2 regions of the Alteromonas sp. DY56-G5 genome follow, and region 1 is predicted to be linked to the other one. Evidence: predicted binding sites of a transcription regulator. Region 1 holds the regulator's gene; the other holds the start of a gene.
What was found. Region 1 encodes MetJ, which represses methionine synthesis genes. Its sites were predicted from a motif close to TAGACGTCTAGACGTCTA; they were not measured.

Region 1 (4,835 bases):
CTGACGATACCGTGTAAATGGTAAACAGCGCGGTCTTATCTATGCGGACTGTTATAAAGCATCGATAGTTCATTACATGTTATATCAGATGGTAACTGCGGGCGGCCTTGGTGGCAAAGTTTAATGCAGGCTTTATACAACAAAGGCGCATTGACTGCGCCTATTGAGGAGTGCTTCATTCAAAAATGTCAGCACGATCCTGATTGTTGTATGTATTAAGTGCCTGAGCGCACACCTAGCATGTGACAGATGGCGTAGCTTAATTCACTGCGGTTCAACGTATAGAAATGGAAGTGTTTTACCCCTTCTTTAGCCAATACCTTTACCTGATCCATGGCGATGTTAGCACCTATTAGGTTACGTGTGGCTTGGTCGTCGGCATCAAGGCCGTCGAACATTTTGTGTAACCATCCCGGCACATGAACATTTGTGAACCCCGCAAATTTCACCAGTGTTTGGTAGTTGGTTACCGGCAAAATACCCGGAACGATATCTAAGTCGACACCCGCTGCGGCTGCACGGTCTCTAAATCGAAGGTACACACTCGTATCGAAAAAGAACTGGGTTATCGCTTCTGTGGCACCTGCTTCTGCTTTGCGCTTGAGGTTTAGTAAATCAAACTGCGCATTTGGTGCTTCAGGGTGCTTCTCTGGATAGGCAGCAACAGAAATATCAAAATCGGCAACGTCTTTTAGCAAGGCAACAAGATCAGAGGCATACATCTCTGTTTTTTCTACTCCTGGCGGTAAATCGCCACGAAGCGCAACAATACGGCGAATACCTGAGTCCCAGTAGTCTTTTGCAATTTGCTTAAGCTCATCACGGCTAGCATCAACACAGGTCAAGTGAGGAACCGCCGCGACACCGGTTTGCTGCTGAATGCGTTTTACAACGTCGTGGGTTCTGTCACGCTCACCGCTATTCGCGCCGTAGGTTACCGACATGTAGCTTGGCTTTAGTGGCGCGAGACGTTCAACTGACTTCCACAGGGTCTGTTCCATGGCTTCCGTTTTAGGCGGAAAGAATTCAAAAGATACATCAATATCACGCAGTTCCGACAGGGACTGGTTTAATGCATCGATACCTTGTGCGTAAGAAACCATGGCTTTTTCTCTCAAAAATGTATTCTTATAGACGTTTAGACGTCTAAATTAAAGAATATATGTCTAGACGTCAAGAGGTTTACACTGCTCAATTGACCTTTTCGTGAACTTGTTTAGAATTTCTCTTCATAACATAAAAAAGAGTAGACCGAGTTAGTACAATGGCAGAATGGAACGGTAAATATATTCACCCCTACGCAGAGCATGGCAAGAAGAGCGAACAGGTAAAGAAAGTCACTGTCTCTATACCTATTAATGTGCTTAAGGCGCTTACTGATGAGCGTACTCGCCGCCAAATCAATAATCTGCGTCACGCCACTAATTCAGAACTGTTGTGCGAAGCATTTTTGCATGCGTTTACCGGTCAACCATTGCCTAACGATGATGACCTGCGCAAAGACAATCCCAATCGCGTACCGGCTGAAGCAAGACGCATTATGGAAGAAATGGGCATTGATCCAAGCTTCGAAAACGATGTGTCGGAAGACGACTGATATTTGGTATTAAAGAGAAACGGCGCTTTGTTGTAAGTTATTGCTAGTTGATAACCTACAACACGGCGCCGTTTTTTATGTACTTGTATTCTCTAAGCGCACCTTTTAGCAAATAAAGGTTGGGCACTAGCCCCTCCATTTTTTTGCTTTATGCGCCAGAATTTTATTCTTCTGGGCTTTCAGGCACGCGTGCAACGCCAGATTCAATCGCAGCCTTAGATACGGCGGTAGCAATACGCTCGCATAAACGCGGGTCCATAGGTTTAGGAATAATGTACTCCTTACCAAATGTCAGACTAGTACTCTTACTGGCAGCTAGTACTTCTTCTGGTACAGGCTCCTTCGTGATAGCACGAAGGGCTTCTACTGCCGCTACTTTCATTTCATCGTTAATGGCCGTTGCACGAACATCTAGTGCTCCACGGAAAATAAACGGGAAACACAGTACGTTGTTAACCTGGTTAGGGTAGTCCGAGCGTCCGGTAGCCATAATAAGATCTTTACGTACTTCGTGAGCAAGTTCAGGCTTTATCTCAGGGTCTGGGTTAGAACATGCAAATACAATTGGGTTTTCAGCCATCAAGGCCAGTGTTTCTGGTGGTAAAACATCCGGTCCTGACACACCAACAAAAATGTCCGCGCCTTCCATTACATCTTCAAGCGTACGCTTGTCAGTATTGTTAGCAAATAGCTTTTTGTGCTCAGTTAAGTCTTCGCGACGAGTATGGATAACGCCTTTTCTGTCTAGCATATAAATACGCTCACGCTGGGCACCACACTTTATAAGCAGTTCCATACAAGCGACCGCTGCTGCACCGGCACCCATACACACAATTTTAGCGCTCTCTATGCTTTTACCCTGAATTTCCAGAGCATTAAGCATGCCCGCTGCAGTTACAATAGCGGTACCGTGCTGATCATCATGAAATACCGGAATTTTACAGCGCTTAATGAGTTCTTGTTCAATTTCAAAGCACTCAGGCGCTTTAATGTCTTCTAGGTTAATGCCGCCAAATGTGTCGGCGATATTCGCTACCGTATTAATGAACTCTTCGGTCGTACGATGCTTCACTTCAATGTCAATGGCATCCAGGCCAGCAAAGCGTTTAAACAGAAGGGCTTTACCTTCCATAACAGGTTTCGATGCCAGTGGGCCTAGGTTACCCAATCCTAAAATCGCGGTTCCGTTACTGATAACGGCAACCAGATTTCCTTTACCCGTATATTTATAGGCGTTATCTGCATCTTCGGCTATTTCTCTGACCGGCTCGGCAACGCCTGGGCTATAGGCAAGAGCAAGGTCGTCCACGCTGTCGGCTGGCTTAGATAACTCTACGCGGATTTTTCCAGGTGTGGGTTTGGCGTGATAGTCGAGTGCGCGTTGTCTAAAATCTGACATGTAAAAAGGTATCCTTAGATGTAGGGTTCATCGGTGTTTTCGTTCACGCTCTGTAGCTATTTTATTGTCGTTATAGTTATAATAAACGTAAGCGCGTTACAACCAAGTAATGACAAAGTGATTATAAATAGTTGTTAGCACTAGGGCTTGTTGATCTTTGTTTTACAGCAATCATCAATAGGCCCCAAGGTGGCATGTGGAAAAGCAGACTAGGCGTTAACCTTTACTGATTCTGTTCACATACCTTAATGGATACAAGCCTCTGGTTTATGTACCCAAAAGCGCCACAAGTCTTGAAAGTCATGCATTATTCACAGAATTAATGCTCACTATCAAAGTGCCGATCGCAACTCTAACACAGCCAATCACTGTGTACATATCTGATCAGAATTCTCATATACCAATGTAGGTTAGGCATACTAATTAGACCAGTAAAATGGGGCTATAATTGCCATTCATGCTATTTATTTTGACTTGTTATAACATTCTGTAGGTCTATTGTGTGGAGGGGGAAAATAAAGCTATCAAAGGGATCTACGTTCTCATAAATGCATTGGACAGAAACCCAAATCAGGAAAATAGAACGCAGGGAGACACCTCGTTAATTCTCCATCCAATATTTCTGATAAAATCCTGTGAAAGCCCACTCAAAATTCGCGCTGAAGGCGAGGATATGACAGAAAGAAAACTAATAACCGTGCTAACCGATGTGTGTGAAAGCGTAAAATCTACCAATAATGGATTTGTTTGGCTAACTCACGTAGGACATTGGAGAGCGCCGCAAGTGATTGCCGTGTTTAATACTGAGCAGGAGAAGCAGCGGGCGTTAACTAATGGTTGGGATATAGACTTCATAAACCAAGTGAATATTGCTTTGGCGTCAATTAAGTCAGCACCCGTTGGTATTTATTTTGATAGCGAAGAAGAGTGTAAGAAAGTGAGTGGCGGCAATTGGGATAGGCATTTATCTAATGTTAAAAACCTTCACTGAGTTCAGGTTACGCTGGATGTTGTAAATTAAGCTAAAAACGTTTTCAGAAAGGCGAGTTGCAGGGCTTGTTACACTGGCTAGGTACAGGCCTGACGTAGGATAACGGCGGTAAAGCGCTGTTTGGCACACCTTGTTTGTGTGAAGCGTGAATTTTAAGCAATAAAAAAGCGCCATAAAGGCGCTTTTTTTGAACTCGATATCAGGCTTACTTTTTGCCCAATGCACCGAAACGCTTCTTGAAGCGATCAACACGACCACCAGTGTCAACGTTACGTTGCTTACCAGTGTAGAATGGGTGACATGAAGAACATACGTCTAGGTTGATGTCTTTACCAAGCGTAGAACGAATGTTCATTACGTTACCACATGAGCAAGTTGCTGTGATTTCTTCGTATTTTGGGTGGATATCTTGTTTCATTGGGTTACCTCACATAATAAGGCCGTATCGCTATACAACCCGAAGTCGCACACCATACGTTACTTAATTCAAATGATAAGTCGTTCAAAGAACAGCCTATCGCAAAAGAGCGGCGCATAATAAAGGATGGCAGGGCCTTGATCAAGCGGTTTTTGGCCAAATGCTAAACAAGAGAGCTAGACAAGGTAGCCGTATAAAAAGATAGCCTTATAAAAAGGCCAAACAAAAAACATTCCTTTTATGCTTACCTGTAAAGTATGTTTAAATATTTGTCTTTCAAGGCTGGGCCAGATGCTCTAGTGGCAAAATGTGTAGCTAGCTGTTAGCAGCTCAACTTGCTGTAACGTATAGGTCTGCAAGAAGCCTCAGTATAATTAGTTTCAACATAAGAAGCTTAGTAAGCGCATTACGCGCTGTAACAATCGTCAAA
Region 2 (4,835 bases), on a different contig from region 1:
ACTTCAGCAGTAATTTTTGAAAACTCAGGAACGATGTAGAACTCAACGCCAGCCATCGCATTTTCGCGGGTTAATACGAAGATAACGAGACCGATTAGCATCACGAATAGCGCAGGCATGAGCAGCTTTGCCGCTTTTTCTATCCCTTCTTTTACACCGCCTTGAAGGATGAGGTAGACCACACCAACAACGGCCGCCATATATAAAAATATGGCTTCTGAGTTAATAAACAGCCCAAAGGTTTCTGGGTTAGCTAACTTGTCTAGATTTCCGCTTACTGCTTCGAACAAATAGCCGAAAAGCCACACGGTAATAACCATGTAGAAAACGGCAATCATGAATGGCGTAGCAATAGCTAGCCACCCCGCGACTTTCCATTTCTTTTCATTACCGCTTATATCACTGTATGCACCAAGCGGGTCTTTTTTAGCATGGCGACCAACTGACATTTCCGCCAGCATTACCGGTAAACAAATGGCAAAAACGAAAATAGCGTACATTAAAAGAAATGCACCACCGCCATTTTTAGCTGCACCGACAGGAAACCCTACCAAATTACCTATGCCTACCGCAGAACCTGCAGCAGCCAAAATAAAACCTATGCGCGATCCGAACTGTTCTCTGGCCCCGCTCATATCCCTTCCTCTTGTTGAGTTATTGTTATAGCAGTTCGCCGTATCATGCCTTGTGATGCACAAAAACGTCGTGTGCTCACAATTTATGCTGGTTGTCGGTACTTACTATTCGTAAGAATCAAGCCGAGCGAACTGGTATTATTTATTATCAGGATGGCGTTTGTTGTTATGACTCACGTGTGGCGTCAACGCGTTGTATTGCTACCTCTATGGGCTTATCAATACGCTGCACCATTCCCAAAAATAGCATGGTAACAGCAGTGAAATAAAAAGTCTTGATGTTGGACTTGCTGAAATGATGTTAGACCGTATCACCAAGTTACCACTTCGCCATTCCAGTCGATAAAATGACAAGCTTGGTCTCGATTAAGCGCCGAAAGGTGGTGAATGAGCTGTTTAGCGGTAAACTCAGGCGTGAACAGTTTCTTGGCGGCGACGTTCTTTTGAAAAGGCTTAGAAAGCCCCGTATCAACCGTCCCAGGGTGATAACAAACAAGCATCACGTCTTTCAATCTGCGCTTGTATTCTACCGACGCCGTTTTAACCAACATGTTGAGCGCCGCTTTCGACGCGCGGTAGCCGTACCACCCGCCAAGTCCATTATCTGAAATACTCCCTACTCTCGCGCTTAAGCAAACAAGGGTTGAGCCTTCTTTACTCATAATATTCACCAAATGCTTGAGCCACATTGCGGGAATAATGCTGTTAGTCGAAAAATAAGCCGCTAAGGCCTGCTCGCTGACATCTTCCAAACGTTTCTCAGGATGAATGCCATCGCTTTCGCGGTGTAGAAAGCCTGTTGTGATAATTACCGTAGTTAACACAACCTGCTGTTCAGCCAGCTGTTCAACAAATTCGCTAATGTGCCTATCGTCCTGTTCGGCCAGCTGATGATAGGTAACATCCCCAGAATGATTAGTGTCAGCTAAAGGGGCGCGACTAACCGCAAACACCCTAGCACCTTCACTGCTATATTGCTCAATAAGCGCAGACGCAATGCCGCCCGACGCGCCCACTATGAGTACGTTATTTTTCACTGGCTTCTCCTGGTATGCAGCGATCGCACTGGCGTTTTTTACCTGTTAACAGGTATGAAATGGTGTATCTATGCTTTGCGAATACATTGTAGAAAGCATCGGCCACATGACGAATAACAGGCCAGCGAAGCGGTGCATATAGCCAACCCATGCCCACGGCTTTCCATGCTTCATGAGTGACATCAAGGCCAGTTATCAACGTCCCGTCTTCACGAAGTCCGTGAATTCTTGCATTAAGTGCATGCCAATCCATGGTTGGATAACGGTTCGAAAAATCGGGGGCCTGAATATCTACCAATGTTAATTTGTTGTGCTTGTCTCTTTTTCTTAAATGACGCATTTCAGCGATACACAACGGACAATACCCGTCATAGAAAATAATCACGACTGAATACCTCTGCCAAATTTTGAACACGTTTATACGCATTCTTACCAGTTGCAAACTGCTTGAAAGAAAGCAGCTAACTTCACATGTTAAAACCTTTCACTTAGCTCGCACATTATTCTTATTTAATATTCGTTTATACGATAAAAAAACACGCTTGGATGACTTGTGTTGTGACCTACCCGCACCCACACTACAGACAAAGATTAAGAGAGGTTTTTACTATGGCAAATTTACAAGTCGCCACGTTGGCAGGCGGATGCTTTTGGTGTATCGAATCAGCGTTTAATAGCGTTGAAGGCGTGGAAAAAGCAATTTCTGGCTATGCTGGAGGCGAAAAGGCCGATCCAACCTATGAAGAGGTATGCAAAGGAAATACTGGCCATGCTGAAGTGGTACAAGTGACGTTTGATGCCGACAGCATTAGCTACCGAGAGATACTAGAAATTTTCTTTGCGCTGCATAACCCTACACAGCTTAACAGACAGGGCAATGATGTAGGCACACAGTATCGCAGCGCGGTTTTCTATCACGACGATACACAAAAAGCTGAAGCAGAAAAAATTATCGCAGAAATCACAGAAGAAGAGATTTGGCCCGATCCCGTAGTGACTGAAATAGTAGCAGTAAATAACTACTACGACGCCGAAGACTACCACCAAGATTACTTCAAAAATAATCCACAAAACCAATATTGCTCTATGGTGGTGGCGCCTAAACTTGCGAAGTTCAAAAAAACCTTCGCTTCTCGACTTCGCAGCGACGCATAAATAAAACAGCGATATTAAGCGCGCTATCAATAGCGTTAGCCAACAATAAAAAGGGTTGCTTAAAAGCAACCCTTTTGTTTTTCAATCTATTCGTTTTCTTATTATTCAAACCAAACGCTGTTAATTTCTAGTGGAAATAATAAAGGCGCTAAGTCTTCATAACGCTTCTTATGCGCTTCACACGTCGCGTTTTTAAGGTAGTTTTTCTCCCAAGGATCGTTAATGATCCACAATGTATTTTCAATGTTCACTAATCCTTCCATCGACGAATTATCCATTGTGTACTGTTCGCAACTCTGATCGCCGGCAACGTCGAAAGTAATAGGGATACGCTTTGTTGGCTTACTGCCACTCACATCAATTACCCACAGTTCATTGTCGTTTCTTGCTGCGCCAAACAAATAGGATGCGCCCGTTGAATGAGTATATAACGCCAGTCCATTGATAGGGTGATTACCTGAAGTAAACGAAGGAAGTTGAAGGTTAGGCTCGCTCACTGTGGCAAAATCATTCGACGAGAAAAAGTCTTCATCAACAGCCAATGTAAAAATTCTTGGCTGTCCTGCTTTATCTTTCTCTAGCGCCAGATATAACGTGCCGTCTTCAGCCATCGTCAACCCTTCAATGCCGTCGTTAGGAAAATTACCTACTTCAAAATCGTTGGGAAACTGAAGAGGTCGCACATCCGACATTTCAACCGAGCCATTATCTTTTCGTGTCAATTTTACCAACAAGGTAGGGTAATCTGTTGACCCTGTTTCCTCGTATTTGGTTTCACAGCGAGGGCTTAATGCGCCGGTACGGGTAGCATCTTCGGTAACCGTATAAATTACGTTAGTATCTCTGGGGTCTACGGCTAGCGCTTCTAAATCAGGCTGCTCACTCAAATAGCTATAAAAACAGCTTCGGCGCACGGTGTTGGAAAATGAAAAGCGTTCGCTCGATGCGCTCAGCGTTGCGGTATCTGGTGAAATGCTATGAAGTTTCAACTGTTGAGTGGTATCAGCGCTAGCATCTGCGATAGTGACAAGTTGACCGTCTAGCACCACTAACCCTGAGGTTTGAGGATCAAACATAACGTTGCCTTTTTCATCAAGGATCCATTTACCCACAGTGACTTCTGTTAAGTCTTGAGGTTCAGGAGTAATAACAACGTCTTTCGGCTCGCTACAGGCGCTTATCAGTAAAGTGGTTAGCACAGCACTGGTTAAATATTTTAGCATAGTGTGAAGTCCTCTCTCCGTTTATTAAGACGAGAGCAAAAGGTAAAACTGAAAAAATTGTAAGGGAGTATATCGAGCATACCGTTTATTCACAAAAAAGAGTAAGGTTATGCGATAGACATCAGGTTTGCTGAGTACATATATGATTTGGCAACGTTAAATAGTCGTGCTGTCATCATGTTTTCGATTAATGTGCAGCATATTTAGTTAACACGCTTACGTGTATTAATATTGACGAAAATTAAAGGAGAGCGTCATTTCTACGCAGCACTTGCCCCAAGTTATTGCAGGTCCGATAGTAAGAAAGGTGACATCTACAGAATGTCATATTTGGGTAGTAACCAGTAACGCCGATTCACCTGCTCTAAATCTATCTGCAAATGAAGTCGTCGTCAGCGGCAATTGTCAACGCGAAACCATACGCGTAGGTAAGTACGCATTTATACACTTGCTCTCTTTCACTTCGTCAGAGCCCTTCGAAGATACTGCGCGGATAGGTTACTCGCTATCTTTTAGCGACGATGCTCAGCAGGCTTCATGGGAAAATGAACAACGCGGGCTTCTTTACGATGGGCAGCCTTCCTTATGTTTCCACTACACCGAGACTCCCGAGACCATACTGCACGGCTCATGCCGTAAGCCTCACTTTCACAGTGATGATGCCCTAGCACAAGTAGATGTACTCCATAAAAATGCGTTCAAAAAGCAAAATGATTTTCCCGATCTCCTGTTGATGACGGGCGATCAAATTTACGCTGATGATGTCGCAGGTCCTATGCTTAAAG

Region 2: msrA (peptide-methionine (S)-S-oxide reductase MsrA) is a predicted target of MetJ. The motif match lies at 2,187-2,204, and genes of this name have one in related genera.

Annotation. Positions count from the first base shown of each region.
Region 1 is NZ_JANHZQ010000010.1:94,112-98,946, reverse strand. Features, by position in the region: gene metF (methylenetetrahydrofolate reductase) at 216-1,103, opposite strand; gene metJ (met regulon transcriptional regulator MetJ) at 1,265-1,597, shown strand; gene NO989_RS07325 (malic enzyme-like NAD(P)-binding protein) at 1,761-2,996, opposite strand; gene NO989_RS07320 (hypothetical protein) at 3,670-3,987, shown strand; gene rpmE (50S ribosomal protein L31) at 4,193-4,405, opposite strand.
Region 2 is NZ_JANHZQ010000028.1:34,091-38,925, forward strand. Features, by position in the region: gene NO989_RS14090 (sodium-dependent transporter) at 1-635, opposite strand, end outside; gene NO989_RS14095 (SDR family NAD(P)-dependent oxidoreductase) at 947-1,672, opposite strand; gene NO989_RS14100 (thiol-disulfide oxidoreductase DCC family protein) at 1,662-2,057, opposite strand; gene msrA (peptide-methionine (S)-S-oxide reductase MsrA) at 2,282-2,827, shown strand; gene NO989_RS14110 (hypothetical protein) at 2,929-4,050, opposite strand; gene NO989_RS14115 (alkaline phosphatase family protein) at 4,322-4,835, shown strand, end outside.